3 regions of the Peribacillus sp. P4_D6 genome follow, and region 3 is predicted to be linked to each of the others. Evidence: riboswitches for the same ligand, from Rfam matches in the RefSeq annotation. Region 3 holds a riboswitch; each other region holds the start of a gene.

The links. A riboswitch is a leader RNA that binds a small molecule or an ion and turns the genes downstream of it on or off. The one in region 3 is predicted to bind lysine.
Region 1: linked by a shared signal. The riboswitch ahead of AC1DVB_RS00115 (amino acid permease) and the one ahead of AC1DVB_RS21545 (aspartate kinase) in region 3 are both predicted to bind lysine.
Region 2: linked by a shared signal. The riboswitch ahead of dapA (4-hydroxy-tetrahydrodipicolinate synthase) and the one ahead of AC1DVB_RS21545 (aspartate kinase) in region 3 are both predicted to bind lysine.

Annotation. Positions count from the first base shown of each region.
Region 1 covers NZ_JBFUIQ010000001.1:19,717-26,403, reverse strand. Annotated here, with positions in the region: gene AC1DVB_RS00130 (GerAB/ArcD/ProY family transporter) at 1-802, shown strand, start outside; gene AC1DVB_RS00125 (Ger(x)C family spore germination protein) at 799-1,881, shown strand; gene AC1DVB_RS00120 (glycoside hydrolase family 13 protein) at 1,966-3,645, shown strand; gene AC1DVB_RS00115 (amino acid permease) at 3,695-5,146, opposite strand; lysine riboswitch at 5,243-5,428, opposite strand; gene AC1DVB_RS00110 (LacI family DNA-binding transcriptional regulator) at 5,685-6,647, opposite strand.
Region 2 covers NZ_JBFUIQ010000009.1:38,569-45,255, reverse strand. Annotated here, with positions in the region: gene AC1DVB_RS05410 (VanW family protein) at 1-764, shown strand, start outside; gene AC1DVB_RS05405 (carbon-nitrogen hydrolase family protein) at 988-1,746, shown strand; gene AC1DVB_RS05400 (D-2-hydroxyacid dehydrogenase) at 2,056-3,018, opposite strand; gene dapA (4-hydroxy-tetrahydrodipicolinate synthase) at 3,147-4,043, opposite strand; lysine riboswitch at 4,177-4,355, opposite strand; gene AC1DVB_RS05390 (spore germination protein) at 4,735-6,210, shown strand; gene AC1DVB_RS05385 (GerAB/ArcD/ProY family transporter) at 6,232-6,687, shown strand, end outside.
Region 3 covers NZ_JBFUIQ010000112.1:977-7,663, reverse strand. Annotated here, with positions in the region: gene sdhB (succinate dehydrogenase iron-sulfur subunit) at 1-63, opposite strand, end outside; gene sdhA (succinate dehydrogenase flavoprotein subunit) at 81-1,832, opposite strand; gene AC1DVB_RS21555 (succinate dehydrogenase cytochrome b558 subunit) at 1,903-2,511, opposite strand; gene AC1DVB_RS21550 (YslB family protein) at 2,895-3,365, shown strand; gene AC1DVB_RS21545 (aspartate kinase) at 3,429-4,661, opposite strand; lysine riboswitch at 4,751-4,927, opposite strand; gene uvrC (excinuclease ABC subunit UvrC) at 4,989-6,687, opposite strand, start outside.

The DNA.
Region 1 (6,687 bases), on a different contig from region 3:
CATGATTTCCATCATTCTTATCAGGACTTATTTAGAAGTCATTCAGGTTTGGATGTTCCCTGGTGTCAATGTTCTGATGCTGATAACCATCATTCTAATCCTCGTGTATAACTTTGTGGAGGGAGGTTTCAGGGTCATTACCGGTTTTTGCATAATCGGCTTTATAATCGCATCGCCATTATTCCTTTTGAATTATTTCCCTTTGAAGTACGCCCACTTTGAAAATTTGGGTCCTTTTCTTGATCATTCCTTTTTGGAAATCATGAAGGCCTGTAAGAAAATGACCCTGAATTACCTTGGCTTTGAATTAATCCTCATTTATTATCCTTTCATTAAAAATCGTGAAAAATCTCAAAAGTGGGCCCACTTAGGGGCGTTGTTCACTATGGTGATATATGTGGTATCCATCCTTGTTTCATTAGCCTACTATCATCAAGATCAGCTGAAAGATGTAATTTGGGCAACTTTGACGTTATGGAAGATTGTAGACCTTCCATTCATTGAAAGGTTCGAATACATAGGGATTTCCGTTTGGCTGTTCATGGTGCTGCCGAATGTTTGCCTAGGGGTTTGGGCAGCAAGCAGGACAGCGAAAAGAGTATTCGGATTTAGGCAAAAAAAGATGATGGTTCTCATTCTGATCATCATCTTGGTTTCCTGCATTTTTTTGGATAACCGCTATAGGATCGATAAGTTTAACACGATCAGTTCGCAAATTGGTTTTTATATCGTTTATTTGTATCTTCCTCTCTTATTCATATGCCAGTCGGTCGTCTATAAAGTCAGGGGGCATAAATCATGAAAATCAAACTCCTCTTATTAACATTAGCGAGCCTTTTGATGGCGGCCTGCGGCATGGAAAAGCAAATATTAGAAGATATATTAATTGCTGAAGTCGTAGGTTATGATGATGCCGGAGACAAGAAAATCAAGGGTACGGTCGTGGTCAGCGTTCCCCAGCCTGGGGAGGAAGCAGCTCTAGGTAAAGAAGTATATGAAGCGGACTCCCATGATATAAAGGCGGCCCGCCAGCAGGAAAATGCAAAAACACCATACCCGATTGTCGGCGGGAGACTGACAGTCACTCTATATGGTGAGGAATTGGCAAGTAAGGGATTGAATGATTATGTCGATACATATAGGCGTGACCCAATGGTGGGAAGGGATTTGTATTTAGCGGTCGTTCATGGCAAAGCGGAGGATGTAGTTAAAATGGAGCCGAAGTTGATTAAAACTCCAGGGGTTCAAGTGAAGGAGCTGATCGAACAGAATATAAGGACCAATTTGCCTAATGTAGACCTTCACAGGTATTTATATGCGTGTCATGGTAACGGGATCGATCCGGTCTTGCCCTTATTGGAAACTACAGGAGATCAAATACGGGTAAGGGGAATCGCCTTGTTTAAAAAGGATCGTTATATTGGTAAATATATCCCTTATGAGGAAGGCTTCTTATATAAGGTCCTTAGTGAAAATTTCAAGCTGGGGAGTTATGAAATTAAATGGAAGGAAAATGACTTTACCGATATCAATAACGTGGAGTCACGTGTCCATTATCATATTTCGAATGCCAATCAAGACCCTAAGGCCAGGATTGAAGTGAAAATGAAAGCGAGTCTGCTAGAGGTCCAAGGCTATGATTTGGGCAAAGCGGTCGACCTGAATAAAATAGAGGCCAGGGCCGAGCGGGTCATTGGTAAAAAATTAAATGAGATGGTAACCATGTTTCAGGAGAACCATATAGATCCGCTTGCACTTGGTGATCATGCTAAAAGTAAAACAAGAAATTTTGATCAAAAGCATTGGGAGGAGACATATCCCGATATTCCAATCGAGGTCGATCTGGATATTGAAATGATTCAAACGGGAATAGCTGAATAAAAGTAGAATATTCTGGAGTTCCCCCCTTTATAATAGGGTATTGGTGTAAGGATTGTGTCAATGCGGCTAAAAAGGGGGAAAAGCATGGACAAAGCATGGTGGAAAGAGGCAGTTGTGTATCAAGTGTATCCAAGGAGTTTTATGGATAGTGATGGCGATGGTATTGGAGATATAAACGGGATTTTGATGAAGCTCGATTATTTACAAGAGCTGGGTGTGAACGTGATATGGCTATCCCCAGTTTATCAATCTCCCAATGATGACAATGGGTACGATATCAGTGATTATAAAGCAATCATGACTGAATTCGGGACCATGACTGATTTCGATAGGTTGTTGAAGGCCGTTCATGAACGTGGAATGAAGATCATGATGGACCTCGTGGTCAATCATTCTTCAGATGAACATCCGTGGTTCGAGGAATCCCGATCCTCAAGAGATAATCCGAAACGCGATTATTATATTTGGAAACCTGGCAGGAATGGAAAAGAGCCAAATAATTGGGAGTCCATTTTTAAAGGTTCAGCATGGGAATATGATGAAGCAACCGATGAATATTATTTACATTTATTCAGCAGGAAACAACCGGATTTAAACTGGGAGAATCCTAAGCTCCGTGAAGAAATCTATAGCATCATGACTTGGTGGCTGGATAAGGGTGTCGATGGCTTCCGGATGGATGTCATCAACTTCCTTTCAAAAGATCAAAGCTATTCAGATGGAGCCATTCAGCATGAAAAGCAGTATGGTGATGGAAGCCCCTTTTTCCTGAATGGCCCGCGCATACATGAGTTTTTGCAGGAAATCAATCAACGGGCCCTTTCTGGACATGACGTGATTACGGTTGGGGAGATGCCAGGCGTCACACCGGAGGAAGCGCAATTGTTCACAGGTAAAGATCGTGGTGAGCTACATATGGTCTTTCAATTCGAACATATGGATTTGGGGAGGGGACCAGAAGGGAAATGGAGTAACGATAAATGGAAGCTAACCGATTTAAAGCGAATCCTCTCCAAGTGGCAGACTGGTTTGGAGAGGGATGGCTGGAACAGTTTATACTGGAACAACCATGATCAGCCCCGGGTTGTCTCGAGGTTTGGTAATGATGGAAAGTATCGTATTGAAAGCGCAAAGATGCTTGCCGCTTGTCTTCATATGCTGCAAGGTACACCTTATATATATCAAGGGGAAGAGCTGGGCATGACCAATGTTGCATTTGAAAGCATCGATGAATACAGGGATATCGAAACATTGAATTCATATGACGAACTCGTCCATTCACATGGCTGGTCAAAAGAGCGGATGATGTCCGCCATCCACGCCCGCAGCCGGGATAATGCGAGGACACCGATTCAGTGGAATGACTCCCGGAACGCAGGATTCACGAACGGGACCCCTTGGATTAAGGTTAATCCCAATTTTCCCGAGATTAATGCAGAAAAGGCTTATAATGATCCGAATTCCATTTTTCATTTTTATAAAAAGCTTATCCAACTGCGCAAGGAACATGATATCGTCGTTTATGGCCGTTTTGAACTGCTGTTGCCGGATGATGAACGAATATTTGCCTACACGAGATCGTTTGAGGAAGAGAAGTTATTGGTGCTATGCAACTTTAAAGAAGAGCAGGCCTCTTATACTTTGCCTGAAGAGCTGCATGCATATTCTGCCACAAAGCTGATCGGCAATTATGGTCAGGAGGAAGAAGGAATCTCCAGCAAACCCCTGCAACCATATGAATGCCGTGTTTATCATTTGAAATGAAAAAAGGACCTGTCCTTCTCCGGTTAGGGAAGAACAGGTCCTTTGCGTATTATTTTGATTTAAGGTCACATTCCTCTAGCGGAATGATTTTCGTTTTATGCTTAATTTTATAGCCGAACCATAGGACGAAAAATAGAATCAAGCCAATGTAGGAAACGAACATTGAATTCCAGTCGATCCCATCGCTGCTGAAAGCCTGATAGCCTTGTCCGATGATAATGATAATACAAAGGACAAGCGCGAATATAGGCCCGAATGGGAAGCCTTTTGCCCGGAATGGTAAGGCATTCATATCAAGTCCTTGAGCTGCGTAAGCTTTGCGGAACCGATAATGGGCAATCGCAATCCCTACCCAAGTGACGAATCCTGCCATGCCTGAAGCGTTCAATAACCAGATATAAACGACGCCATCCCCGAAAAATGAAGCTAAGAATGCAACGCAGCCAACTAAGGAAGTCACGATAAGTGCATTCACGGGCACTCCTCTTTTATCTAACTTGCCTAGGAATTTCGGTGCTTTCCCATCACGTGCCAAGTCCCATAACATACGGGTTGAAGCATACATGCCAGAGTTACCGGCAGAGAGTACGGATGATAAAATGATCGCGTTCATGATGGATGCAGCAAATGCAAGGCCGGCCCGTTCAAATACAAGCGTGAATGGACTTACGGCAACATCTTCACTCAGTAAACGTGAATCGGTGAACGGGATGATCATGCCAATTACAAAAATGGCTAAGATATAGAATAAGATGATACGCCAGAAAACGGATCTGATCGCTTTTGGGATATTTTTTTCTGGATCCTCACTTTCACCAGCAGTCACTCCAAGCAATTCCGTACCTTGGAATGAAAAGCCGGCAGCCATGAATACACCTAGAATCGTGAAGAACCCTCCGTTAAAGGGACCTTCGCCCATTGTGAAATTGGAAAAACCAATTGGGTCTTTCCCACCCATGATTCCAAGAATGATCAGAACACCCGTAATCAAGAAAATGACGACTGTCACGACCTTGATCATGGCAAACCAGAATTCTGTTTCACCGAAACCTTTAACGGACATGTAATTGATAAGAAACATAATGATTAACGCAATGGCACTCCAGATGATTGAAGGGCTATCCGGGAACCAGAACTTCATAATTAAGACAACGGCTGCCAATTCAGCGGCAATGGTGATTGCCCAGTTATACCAGTAGTTCCAACCAATCGCAAAACCGAAGGACGGATCGACGAATTTGGATGCATAGACACGGAACGAACCGGCCACTGGCATGAACGCCGCCATTTCTGCAAGACTTGTCATTAAGTAATAAACCATGATGCCGATGACCGCGTATGCCACCAAGGCACCGCCGGGACCGGCTGAATGAATGGCACCGCCACTTGCTAAAAATAAACCTGTTCCAATTGTTCCACCTAATGAAATCATCATTAAATGACGCGCTTTCAGGCTCCTTTTCAATTCAGTAGGGCTTGAAGGTGATTGTGAATTTGACAATTGATGTTACACTCCTTTTTATTGGAAGGGAACGAAAAATAAAAAAACAGCAGTCGAAAAAGATCGACGGCTGTTTATAATAAACCCGTTTATCCTTCCGAAGATAGCTCCCCACGCTTTTTTGAAAAAACGTGACAGTGGTGTTCCTATTCGGTAACACCGCCAGCAAGAATATACATGGAATATACCCTAACTTCGGCAACTTATCCTTTCAAACGGAGTCTTTAATTTTCCAGAATCTCGTCCGTTTTACTTTTATAAGCTGCAGCCTCTAACTCATCGGTAAATGAGGAAGTATTCAATTTTCTAAAATCGTTGGCGTCAGTTTGTAGGTGACGTCTGACGATTTTACTCATGAAATTCATGCAATCGCTAATAGATTGCTAGTAATTGAGTAAACTTTACTATATCAAAATTATAAAATAACTTCTGGGATATCGCAATGATTATTTCATGTGGTTATTTTTTCCTAGTTAATGAATGATGGCAGTAAGAAGAATCAAGTGACGATGCACTAAAATATAGCACATCCTGATAACTAAACGGTTTTCCTTTTTATTAGGGCATAGTCCAGTTTTACATGTTTGACCTCTTCAGGATTCTCAAAGAGATCCACTGCCATTTTCCCGATCCATTCCAGCGGTAAGGAAATGGTCGTGATGTCGAGCATTTCGCCAAGGCTATCATTATTGAAGCCGAGAATGGCCACATCTTCCGGTACCCTTATACCCAATTTCTTAGCGGTAAGAATGAAGCCCGCCGCCGTGTCATCATTCGTGATGATGATGGCTTCAGGTTTATCCATCATCGAATTCCATTCCTGAAACAATTGTTCACCGTCCTTAATGTGATAACTGCCTTCAAACAGCCATTCTTTATTGTTTATCAGTTGATGTTTACTCATGATATCGTTAAAGGCCTTTGTACGATGGGAACTGTTTCTGCTCTTTTTACGGCCGAGGCTGTATCCGATTTTCTTATATCCTTTAGCAATCACGTACTCAAGGGCACAGGAGAAAGCTGCATAATGATCAATGCTGATGGATGAGAATTCAGCCTGGGCGGTATCTTCACATAAAATAATCGGTCCGTATTTTTGATAATCCAAGAGGATTTTCATTTCCGAAATCCTTGAACAAACGATAATGCCATCGAGCTGCTTCATTTGCAGCATATTAAAAGCCTGGATCTCTTTCTCCCTGTCATAATTTGTTTGAAAGATGACGATATGACAGCCAATTGCATTTGCCTGTTTTATGATTCCGTTAACGATTGCCCCGTAATATGGGTGATTGTTGAAGGGGATGATGACGCCGATAAGATTGGTTTTCCCTTTTGAAAGATGGATGGCGTTGATGTTTCTCGTATAATTCAAACGATTGATCGCTTCTAGGACGCTCTTTCTTTTATCGGGGCTTACATATGGATGATCATTCAATACACGAGACACTGTTGAGACAGATACACCAGCACATTGAGCTATTTCTTTAATATTTGTCATGGTATCACCGTTTTTCTTTTTTTATATTGTACAGTATGAA
Region 2 (6,687 bases), on a different contig from region 3:
ATGTGGATAAATACAATCAATTTGTCGAAAAAATAGACCGGCAAGTTTACCAAAAACCTGTAAATGCCACAATGGACAAGCAAGGTAATATTCTACCTGGGCGGGTAGGTTACAAGCTATACCATCAAGCCTTTAAAGAACAATTTCATTCCTTTTTGTACAGTAGTAGATCATACAAACTAGAAGTACCTTTGCTTGCTATTCATCCAAAGGTTGACAGCGAAATGCTTGCGGAAATTCGTGAAAAAAAGATAGGTGAATATAGAACCTATTTTAATGTGAACAATAAAAATCGTTCAAATAATATCTCACTTGCTGCTGAAGCCATTAATAATTATGTCGTGTTTCCAGGAGAGGTCTTTTCTTTTAACCAAGTTGTTGGCAAGAGGTCAGTAGAAAAAGGATATTTGCTCGCTCGGGTTATCGTTAAAGGAGAGTTTTCTGAAGGGATTGGCGGAGGGATTTGCCAGGTTTCATCCACATTGTTTAATGCTATCGACAATGCAGGGTTGCAAACGGTTCAACGCTATTCCCATACAAGGAGCGTTCCGTATGTTCCATCTGGCCGCGATGCTACAGTAAGCTGGTATGGGCCTGATTTTAGTTTTAAAAACAAGTACAATCAACCGATCCTGATCCGGGCTACAATCCAAGGAGGAATGGTGAGTATCAAGGTTTACTCTTCAGATATGATCAATTATAAAATACGAAAGATTCCCGATGCTTCAAAGCAGATATCCAAAGAACAAATTATTCGTTCGTAAAAGTACCGTATACGAATGGGGGCACCTTAGGCAAATTTGGTTTATATATAGAAGAAACTCGTAAAAAAACAGCCTTTGCTCATTAGAGCAAGGGCTTGTTTAGAGATGGGGAGGAAACAGCTTTTTCTTTATCGGGACAGATTACTTGAACAAGCCAATTCATGTCCATGCTACAATCATTACAAGCATGACCATAATATAAGTTGATGTTTAGGAGACCACTATGGGGAAAATAAAAATAGCTTTACTGCACCTATTGCCCATCGCTGGTGATGTGGAGCATAACCAAAAACTGATTGAACAAGCCATTCATATTGCAGCAAATAAAAATGCCGAATGGATTATAACACCCGAACTATGTGTCAGCGGACTTCAATTCAATCATAAGGTTGGGACTGGATGGATTAACAAGCAACCTGATGCTTGGATGAATAATTTGGGCAGTAAACTAAAGAATTTGAAAAGCACTGTATTTTTGGGCTGCCCTGAAAAAGGCAGTGACGGAGAGTTGTATAATTCTGTGTTTGTCATAGATAAAAAAGGTCATTTAATAGGTAAACAGAGAAAAATCAGTGTTATTGATGATTGGTCAGCATCAGGGGAAGTATTGGAGCCAATAAAAACAGACAATGTTGAGGTTGGTATTATGATTTGTGCAGACGCATATAACAAAGATATTGCTTGCACCTTATCTGAAAAAGGAGCAGAAATATTACTTGCACCGTCTTCTTGGGGTCACGGATTACATGGTCCGGAGGGAGAATGGGAACAAAGGTCACTAGAAACAGGGCTGCCCGTAATAGTCTGTAATCGTACTGGCGAAGACGAAACGGTCCGTTTTTGGGATGCAGAAAGCATGATCATAAAAAATGGTGTACCCCTCCTGACTCATAAATCAAAACAATCAGCCATACTTACCTTTGAATGGGATTTACAAAGCATGGATTTACTATCGACTCATTTCGACATCGAGTACATATAATGAGAACATACACCAACTCTTGTTGATAAAGGGTGCGCCAGTTTCTTATGGAACGATACATGAGGAGATAACAAATGGATGGTGGTACATCGCCACACGGTAATTCCATCGAAAAAAGCCTATCTCTTGTGAGGGTTTTTGATTTGTAAGAGGGAGATAAAGCTAAACAAATGAAAATCCACTTTCAATAATCCTTGAAAAAAATCAAATTATTCACTTTTAGTTTGTAGGTCGCATTCCTCCGTTGAAGAATGCGGCCTTTTCAATAAATATTTAATTGCAAGCAAATAACAACAATTCTAAACGGGTTTAATACCCTCGGTTCCGATCTACCATTCCATTTAATGGTTGTTCACTTGAAAATCGCTTTAAATTTTCTATGAAAAAGCTGCTCACTTCGTTAATCGTACTTGGTCCTGACAGGTGGGAAGTGACAAACACATTGGGCATGGACCAGAAGGCATGTTCTTTTGGCAGCGGTTCTGTCTCAAATACATCGAGGACTGCTCCCTGTAGATGTCCTGCTCGCATGACAGAAAGTAAATCCCCTTCATCTATCAATGCTCCGCGGCCAACGTTGATAAGGTAAGCGTTGGACTTCATCGCTAAAAGAAGGTCCTGGTTAATGATATGATAAGTGGAATCCGTTAAAGGAAGGGTCAGGACCAAATAATCCAGATCTGTTACAAATTCACCCCATTGGTCTGGAGTAAAGTGGAGATCCACGAGTGTTGCTTGTTTTCCCCTAAAGCTTAACCCATGCACATTCATATCAAATGCCCGGGCTTTACGTACAAGTTCAGCGCCAATCGATCCAAGTCCAGCCACCCCGATTGTTTTCCCCTTTAGAGTTTCAGAAATGAAAGGATCCCATCTCCGCTCCAATTGCGATTGTCTCATCCGAGGACCGTCTTTCACTATGTCCAAGAGAAACGAAAATACATATTCAGAGATGTAAGCACCAAATTGGTCAATAATTCGAGTTATTGTAATGTTTTGAGGTATCGATTTGTCTGCAATCAAATCATTGACCCCGGCTCCCATTGATTGAAACCAGCGAACAGATGAGGCAACTGGTTTACTTAGTAATTGCGTCGGGAAATTCCATCCCAAAATAACTTCAGTGCCGGGTAAATATTTTTCTGCTTCCTCCAAAGTTTTCGCTGTCTTTACCGATATAAACCCACTATTTCGGATATGATCAGCATAAGCATCGACCTCTGATTGAATAGGACTAAATACAAGAATGCTTGGTTTGTGTGTACCCCCCATTGGCTCTCTCCTTATTGATTCTTTATATATAGTATAATTTCTTTCTCCTGAGTCGTACATGGATAAAAAAACAGTGCATTTCTTTCGAGTATGCACTGCTTTTTAAAAATTCTCCAGAATCATTAGTTTTATTTATTTAATAAAATGGCTTCTGCGTTACTAGGCTGTAGAACTATTTGCAGTGCTCTTTCTTCTTCATCGTTTAAAGGGATCAATGGTAAGCGGACACCTCCAACATGTACCCCCCGCATATTTAATGCAGATTTTACTGGTCCCGGGCTTGGTGCAGCAAATAATGCTTTCATGATTGGAAGAAGTGTACGATGTGCAGCGGCAGCGCCAAGGACATCACCATTTTTAAAGCTATTGATCATTTCTTGCATTTCATTACCAATTATGTGTGAAGAAACTGAAACAACGCCTGTTCCACCGATGGCTAAAACCGGTAATGTCAACCCATCATCGCCGCTGTACAAAGTAAAATCACTAGTTGTTTTGCTTATGATTTGTGCCATGGCATCCAAGTCACCACTTGCTTCTTTTACTGCCACGATATTGTTGATTTTTGAGAGGCTGACAATCGTCTCCACTGACATGTTTACAACACTTCGACCTGGAATATTATAAAGCATTACCGGTAATGAAGTGGAATGGGCAATAGCGCTAAAGTGCTGAAATAGTCCTTCTTGAGAAGGCTTGTTATAGTAGGGGGTGACGAGCATGATTCCGTCGACTCCTGCTGCCTCTGCTTGCTTTGTTAAGCTGATGGAAGCTCTCGTGTTATTTGAGCCGGTTCCAGCTATGACTGGAACTCTTCCATCAACAACATCTACAACAAATTTGAATAAATCTATTTTCTCTTCTTGAGTTAAGGTAGGGGACTCTCCAGTTGTACCAGCTATTACTAATCCATCAGAACCATTAGCAATCAAATGGTTTACTAAAGTTCTCGTAGCATTAAAATCAACCTCTTCATTATGATTGAACGGGGTAACCATTGCGGTTAAAACTTGGCCAAAATTCATAACTTCACACCCTTTTGTATAGTTTTTAAAAATATTCAGAGGTGGTTAGGGCCATTCAGGAGTAAACGCAAAAAAGCAACAACGAGGATTCGCTGCTGCAGTAGAAACAATATTTACCAAAAAATGTTTCCGCGCATAAGATAGCCCTCCATATAGTTTCCTATATGACAGTCCTGTATTTATTCAATAGCAGAACCAGCTTCAAGAACATGAGATTCTTTCCGCTTCGGCAAATTCCCCTTTCCACAATAGTCATAGGATCTCATTCTCCTCAAAATGTGTACTAATGGTCTTTGCTCCTCTATCCTCACTTCAAAAAAATTTGAAGTAAGAAAATATTTAATTGATTGTAATATAACAGGGAATCCCTTCTGTTGCAAGCCTAATTATGAAGTTTTTTAAGAATGCTGGAAATCTATGGAAATGGCTAGAGTATTGGGGTGGATTCATCTTTATTCGTTATAGGCTGAATAAATATTCAATGGACGAGGGAGCAGTAGACAATACAACTCCCTTTAACTCCCTTTAATGATTCTTTTTCATTTATCCGATTAAAACTCACTAATAAATTTATTGAAAATTACAGTTGGCCGCTAATTTTAATCAGTAATTTCAACTAAGTATTCGTGCGTATAAAATCCTACCATTCGTTAATAATATCCATATCTTACAATCAAAGGAGTGGAGTCTATTGAAAAGATATTCATTCTTTAAAAAGCAAGAAAATCACAAATCTACAGACTTCACTGATGTACTCGAACATCTGCAAAAGTCCAAGGACTTCACAAGCTTTACACTCAATTTTGAAAATGAAATATACTGTGTATCTTTTTTCGATACATTAATTGATAAAGATATAATGCATAGAGACCTCCTTCCTTTTTTACATACAAATTCTTCAACTCTGGAGGAGCTTGTACACAACTTGCCAATAGAGGGGCTTGTTTTTACAAAAAATCCTGCTGAACTACAAAGTCAGCTGTTAATGGGTTATATAGCCATAACATTAAATAATCAATCTGATCAGGCAGTTTTAGTTAAAGCAGCAAATAACACTTCGAGGCAAGTTACACTGCCAGAGGTAGAGTTCAGTGTTGTCGGTCCGAAAGAGGCACTGGTCGAATCACTTGATACGAATTTATATTTAATCCGAAAACGGCTTCCAATTGCAGAACTTGCTGTTGAAGAAATTATTGTTGGGAAGTTATCCAAAACAAGAGTAGCTGTGCTTCATATAGAAGGAATTGCAAATAGCGAGAATGTAGAAACCGTCATACAGCGCATATCTGATTTAAGGGTTAACCAAATAATTGATAGCTCCTATATTTCACAAATGATTGAAGATAATAAAAATTCTCCTTTTCCTCAATTTATCGATACGGAACGACCTGATCGATTGGCTGCGGTACTAGGAGAAGGCAAAGTAGTGATCTTGGTGGATGGAGCTCCACATGGCTTACTTGGGCCCTCCACATTCTTTGAATACTTTGCGGCATTCGAAGATTATTTTCTCAACTGGACGATTGCCTCATTCTTTAGGCTTATTCGTTTTTTTGCTGTATTGTTTTCCATCCTAATGACCCCCATATATGTCGCAGTTCTCACTTATCATTATGAGTTGATCCCAAAGGATTTAGTCAGTACGCTTGTGATTTCTCGTAGCGGAATTCCATTTCCACCGATTTTAGAAGCATTAATCTTGGAATTAGCCATCGAACTTCTCAGGGAGGCAGGAGCTAGACTGCCGACTAAAGTAGGTCAAACAATAGGTATCGTAGGTGGTATTGTAATTGGGACGGCATCTGTTGAAGCAGGGCTAACGAGTAATGTATTATTAATTCTTGTTGCATTGTCGGCTCTTGGTTCTTTTACTACACCTGTTTATCAAATGGGTAATACCATTCGCTTAATTCGATTTCCTCTCCTACTCATGGCTTATTTTTTAGGATTGTTTGGTATAGCTATCAGTTTTTGTTTTTTGCTTGTGCATTTACTGAGGATAAGTTCCTTAGGGAGGCCATTTCTTGAACCATTATATCCGCCAAGGATTTATGATATGCGGGATGCCTTGATTCGTTTACCATTTTTTCTTCAGGCTAAACGTCCAATTGAGGTTCAGACGGAAGACACTGTTCGGTTAGAACCCAAGGAAGATTCTAAAGACTAAGTGAGAGTGGAGGTTTCTTACATGAACGATAAAAGTGATCAAATCTCACCATTTCTAGTCTTTTTTTTAATCGTTAAAATTCAGATAGGTGTAGGGGTCCTGGGATTTCAAAGGATAATTATTAAATCTGCTGGCCATGATGCTTGGATGGCGGTCATTATAAGTGGTGTAGTCTTTTCATTGGGTATTTGGGGGATGTACAAGCTATTAAATCGCCACGATATGGACTTAATAGGCATACAGAAACGACTTTTTGGAAAGTGGCTTGGCGGTTTACTAAATATCATCTGGATACTGTATTGGCTGATGGTGGGTATTTCTGTTTTAAGATCCTATCTTGAAATCATTCAATCATGGGTATTCCCCCAAATTAACACATGGATGGTGACCTCCATATTTGCTTTATTAATTTATTATGTGGTTTTAGGTGGGTTTAGAGTGGTCGCCGGTATTTGCTTTTTAGGGATCAGTATCCCT
Region 3 (6,687 bases):
CGGTGTATCTTGACGAGTGATTATAAAACGGACTGTTTTAGTCTCAGATTTAGTTTCAACCATTTTTTTGCTCCCCCTCTTTAGTGTTTCGTAGTGTAGTCACGTTTACGCGGTGCGATCAGTGATACATCAATATCTTCATAATGGAATTCAGGTGCTTGATCCAAGCCTTTGAATGTTGCCATAGTAGTTTTCATGAATTCCTCATCATTACGTTCTGGGAAATCAGGTTTGTAATGCGCTCCGCGGCTTTCATCACGGTTTAACGCACCAATCGTGATTACACGGGCCAATTGCATCATGTTTTGCAGCTGTCTAGTGAATGCAGCTCCTTGGTTACTCCATTTTGCCGTGTCATTGATGTTAATTTTCTTGTAACGTTCCATCAGCTCAAGAATCTTGTTATCCGTTTCTTTCAGCTTGTCATTGTAACGAACTACAGTAACATGCTGTGTCATCCACTCACCAAGTTCTTTGTGAAGGATGTACGCATTTTCGTTACCATCAAGAGACATGACTTCATTCCATTTCTCTTGTTCTTGTTTTTCGTACCCTTCATACAATGAAGAAGGAATGGATTCTGAAGTTTTAGCAAGGCCTTCAATATATTTAACGGCATTCGGTCCAGCGACTGAACCACCATAGATTGCAGAAAGAAGTGAGTTGGCACCAAGACGGTTACCGCCATGTTGTGAATAATCACACTCACCTGCAGCGAATAAACCTTTGATGTTAGTCATTTGGTCATAATCAACCCAAAGTCCGCCCATAGAATAGTGAACGGCAGGGAAAATTTTCATTGGAACTTTACGAGGATCTTCACCCATGAATTTCTCGTAGATTTCAATGATTCCGCCAAGTTTAATATCAAGTAATTTAGGATCTTTATGTGATAGATCCAGGTAAACCATGTTTTCACCATTAATGCCAAGCTTCATGTTCATACATACGTCGAAGATTTCACGAGTCGCGATATCACGAGGTACCAGATTACCATAAGCAGGGTATTTTTCTTCAAGGAAATACCAAGGTTTCCCGTCTTTATATGTCCAGATACGTCCACCTTCACCACGAGCGGATTCACTCATTAGACGAAGTTTGTCATCGCCAGGGATTGCTGTCGGGTGAATTTGAATGAACTCACCATTAGCATAATTAACACCTTGCTGATAAACGATGGAAGCTGCTGAACCTGTATTGATCATTGAGTTCGTTGATTTACCGAAAATGATTCCAGGGCCGCCGCTCGCCATGATGACTGCGTCTCCAGGGAATGATTTGATTTCCATTGAAGTCAGGTTTTGTGCTACGATACCGCGTGCTGTTTGCTCATCATCGATAACAGCTCCAAGGAATTCCCAGCCTTCATATTTCGTTACAAGGCCTTCAACTTCATAACGGCGAACCTGCTCGTCCAATGCGTAAAGTAATTGCTGACCAGTTGTTGCACCAGCGAATGCTGTACGGCTATGTTGAGTACCACCGAAACGACGGAAATCAAGAAGACCTTCCGGAGTACGGTTGAACATAACACCCATACGGTCAAACATATGAATGATGGATGGTGCTGCTTCGCACATCGCTTTAACCGGCGGTTGGTTAGCCAAGAAATCTCCGCCATAAACTGTATCGTCGAAGTGGATATATGGAGAATCCCCTTCACCTTTTGTATTTACTGCCCCGTTGATTCCGCCTTGGGCACAAACTGAGTGAGAGCGTTTAACAGGCACTAAAGAAAATAAATCAACCTGTTGTCCCAGCTCTGCTGCTTTGATCGTAGCCATTAATCCAGCTAGACCTCCACCAACGATAACTATTTTACCTTTACCCAATTCTGTCACTCCCTTATTTCCATTAGCCAAGCTATGTTTTTCCTAATTCTTATAAATGAACTCTATCTTCTTATACGAATGCGAAAATTGCGCTGATTCCGATATAAGAAAGAAGAACGAAAACGATCAATGTAAAGTAAGTCATGATTCTTTGCGATCTTGGTGAAACTGTAAGACCCCAGCTCACAGCAAATGACCATAATCCATTAGCAAAGTGGAAGATTGCCGAGATAATACCAACAATATAGAACACAATCATGAATGGATTAGAGAAAATCTCTGCCATCATGTCAAAGTTAACTTCAGCACCCATAGCTGCTTGGATTCTAGTTGCCCATATATGCCAAACAAGGAAAATCAACGTTATGATTCCAGTTAGGCGTTGTAGCATGAACATCCAGTTACGGAAGAAACTAAATCTGCCTAAATTGTTTTTTGCTGTAAAGGCAATATAGATTCCGTACACAGCATGGAAAATGAGCGGTAGATAGATGACGACCCATTCTACCAAAATCTTCACGGGCGTAAACTCAATTAAATGAACTGCCCCATTAAAAGTCTCTTCTCCTTTTGTTGCCATAAAGTTTACAGATAAATGAAAAATTAGGAATAGACCAATTGGAATTACTCCTAGAAGTGAATGAAGCCTGCGATTCCCAAACTCACGATTTTTTGCCACTAAGTGCCCCCCCTTAATTTGTGAAAAATCATGCAAAGATAAACTGGTGGCTACCTTTTATCTCCGCGTGAAAATACAGTATAGAGTCAAAAAACTCCTCTATACTTCCTTTACAATTATGTGACATGTCCATTTTACTCCTGACTTCTATGTGCGTCAAGAAAACGGATACAAGAAATCTCTTTTTCAGAATAGATTTTATTGGATTATATTGGGTATTTTTTGTTTGTCAAGATGATATTTTGAATAAATTTCTAATTTAACTATTAATATCTCGGTATAATTTCTCATTTTTTTCCAATTGCTATTTAAATAAATAAAAAACAGTATAATTTGCAAAAGAAATACGTTTATAATAGATTTACAGAAAGAGGCGATAAACTATGAAAAAAAATATTGCTGCTGCGATAGAAGAAGAGATTCAAACGGAAGAAATTCAAACTGAAGAATTCAAAGTTCCAGCTTTCGGGTACGAATTAATCAGAGAAGTTCTATTGAACGATATTCTCGGAAAAGACTCTAATCAAATCCTCTATTGGGCAGGTAAACAATTAGCAAGAAAATTCCCATTGAATGGCGATCAGGAAGTGATTGAATTTTTCCAAAGCGCTGGATGGGGCAATCTGGAAATCTTGAAGTATACGAAACACCAGATGGAATTATCCCTCACGGGTGAAATAATCAGCCGCCGCTTGGATTTACACCCTGATTGTCACTTCCAGCTTGAAGCCGGTTTCCTTGCCGAGCAGTTTTCACTGCAAAAAAAATTCCTCAGCGAATCAACGGAAGAAATCAAACGCCGCGCAAAAAAAGTGATATTCACCATCCAATGGGATCCCAGAGATCCAATCTAATGAGCCCTGAAAACAGACTTACCCTTTTTACCGGAAGTCTGTTTTTTATTGGACTCCTGACACTTAAGCTAGCACATTTGCATGCTGACCAAGTTTAAATGCTTCATGAAGGGATTCAACCGCCTTCACCATTTCCTTTTCATTGACGACGGTCGAAACTTTAATTTCCGATGTGCTGACCATTTTCACCTGGATGCCTGTATTGGCCATCACTTCAAACATTTCGGCAGCCACTCCCGGATTGGATACCATACCAGAACCGACGATGGACACTTTGGCCAATCCGCTCTCCGTTTCGACCCGGTCGAATCCCAATTGTTCTTTATTATTTTCCAGCACGATCAAGGCCGCTTCCGTATCTTCACTTTTTGTGGAAAAAGATAGATTCGTCGTATCCTCGGCAGTCATGCTTTGAATGATGATGTCCACATTGATCCGGTTTTTCGCAAGCGTCGTGAAGATCGTGGATAATGCACCAAGTGATTGGGGCAAACCATATATTGTGACCCTCGTAATACTGTCTTCAAAAGCAATGCCGCGTACAATTAAGTTTTCTTCCATAGTTGCTTCCTCCTCTATGATCGTACCTGATTCTCTCTCCATGCTTGAACGGACTTCAAGCGGAATTTGATAATTTTTTGCATATTCGACAGCCCTTGGGTGAAGGACGCCCGCCCCCAGGTTGGCAAGTTCCAGCATTTCATCGTAAGAAATGGATTGGAGTTTTCGCGCGCCTTTTATGTAGCGTGGGTCCGTTGTGAAAACACCCGTTACATCTGTATAAATATCGCATCTATCCGCATTAAGCGCTGCTGCGATGGCAACTGCCGTCGTATCGGAACCGCCTCGCCCTAAGGTAGTGATTTCCCCATTTGCATCGTTACCCTGGAAACCGGCTACGACCACTATTTTCTTTTCCTGAAGCTGGGCTTGGATCCTCGTGGCATCGATGTTTAAAATCCGGGCATTCCCATGAACGGATTCCGTTTGCATGCCAGCCTGCCAGCCGGTATACGAAATAGCTTCATGTCCTTCTTCAATCAATGCCATCGTTAACAGGGAAATCGTTACCTGTTCCCCAGTCGTCAATAGCATATCCATTTCCCTCTTGCTTGGGGATCCGGAAATATCACGCGCCATGGAAACCAATTGGTCCGTTGTTTTCCCCATAGCTGAAACAACGACGACAACCTCATTTCCTTTCTTCGCTTCCTCAATTACCCGATTGGCAACATTTTTGATTTTTTCTACGCTACCGACGGATGTTCCGCCGAATTTTTGAACGATTAATGCCATCCTCATGCACCCTCTCTACTTTTTAGGCAATAAAAAAAGCAATGAGAAATATCTCATTGCTGTGGTCACATATCTTAATACTGTAATCACAGTGAGATAGCTCTCCAGGGTATAAACCCTGACAATCCGCCATTTCTTAAATGTCGGACCAGGAGGACAAGGTATGAGTCTTGTCTTCCTTCGGCGGCGTCCCCTTTCAAAACCTTTCATGGAAGCTCATACTTCTCCAGGTTTTTACTCTTGAATTCCGCACCTCTATCAGCACTTTTAAGTTGTCTAGTTAAAAATTCCTTTTAATCATAGCATAGAGATTTATCGGTAGCAAGATTATTCTTGTAATTTTCTAACGATTCCCTCGGCTACCCCTTTTGGCATGCCAGCTTCCATGATTTCCTCGGCCGTCGCCTCTTTGATTTTCTTCAATGATCCAAAATGCCTTAATAATTGCTTCCTTCGCTTTTCCCCGACTCCTGGAATATCATCAAGCTGGGAGTGAACCGCATTTTTCCCGCGCAGCTGGCGATGAAACGTAATCGCGAACCGATGCACTTCATCCTGAATTCTTTGCAATAGGTAAAATTCCTGGCTCCTTGAATCAAGAGGTACAAGTTCAAGCGGATTTCCGATCATCAATTGCGAGGTCCTATGCTTTTCATCCTTAATGAGGCCTGAAAGTGGAATATCCAAGCCTAATTCATTTTCCAGAATATCCCGTACCGCTTCGACATGTCCCTTTCCTCCATCAATGATGATCAAGTCCGGAAGCGGCAGCCCTTCTTTCAATACTCGTGAATACCTTCTTCTGACCACTTCACGCATCGATTCATAATCATCAGGTCCCTGGACCGTCTTGATCTTATATTTTCGGTACTCTCTTTTTTCCGGCTTCCCATCAATGAATACGACTAAAGCGGAAACGGGGTCACTTCCCTGAATATTGGAGTTATCGAAAGCTTCAATTCGATGCGGGGTGTAGATACCCAGTTGTTTCCCGAGGTTTTCCACCGCATTGATCGTTCTTTCTTCATCCCTCTCAATCAAAGAGAATTTTTCCTGAAGGGCGATGGAGGCATTTTTATTCGCCAATTTAAGCATGTCTTTTTTCGCTCCCCGTTTCGGGTGAATCGTTTTGACACCAAGCAGCCCTTCGGCCATTTCGGCATCCACAGATTCAGGCAGCAAGATTTCCTTTGGTTTAAAGTGGTTCGTAATCTCGTAAAACTGACCGAGGAATGTAAGAAGTTCCTGTTCGGGTTCATCGTAGACCGGAAAAAGCGAAACATCCCTTTCTATCAATTTACCCTGCCGGACAAAAAATACCTGAACGCACATCCAGCCTTTATCATAGGCAAAGCCAAATACATCCCTGTCGATGAAATCGGTCGTCATCATTTTCTGCTTCTCCATCGTAATATCGATATGGGCAATCTTGTCACGGAACTCCTTGGCCCTCTCGAAATCGAGTTCTTCCGATGCCTCCAGCATTTTTTCAGTCAGTTCTTTTTTTATTTCAGTATGCCCGCCGTTCAAGAACCGGTTGATATCATCGACCATTTTTTTATATTCCTGTTCCTCTACATCATATACACATGGGGCCAGGCACTGACCAAGGTGATAGTAGAGACAAACGCGATCCGGTAACGTATTGCATTTTCTTAGGGGATAGATGCGGTCGAGCAATTTTTTCGTTTCGTTAGCTGCAAATGCATTCGGATAAGGACCGAAATATTTCCCTTTGTCTTTTTTGACTTTTCGCGTAATGATTAGACGCGGGTGGCGTTCCGCAGTCAGCTTGATGAAAGGATACGTCTTATCATCCTTTAGCATGACATTATATTTTGGGTCATGTTTTTTGATTAAGTTCAACTCTAAAATAAGAGCCTCGATATTGGAAGAGGTGACAATGTATTCGAAATCCTCAATCTCGTTCACGAGTCGAAATGTTTTACCATCGTGAGATCCCGTAAAATAAGAACGGACACGATTTTTCAACACTTTCGCTTTGCCTACATATATGATCGTTCCC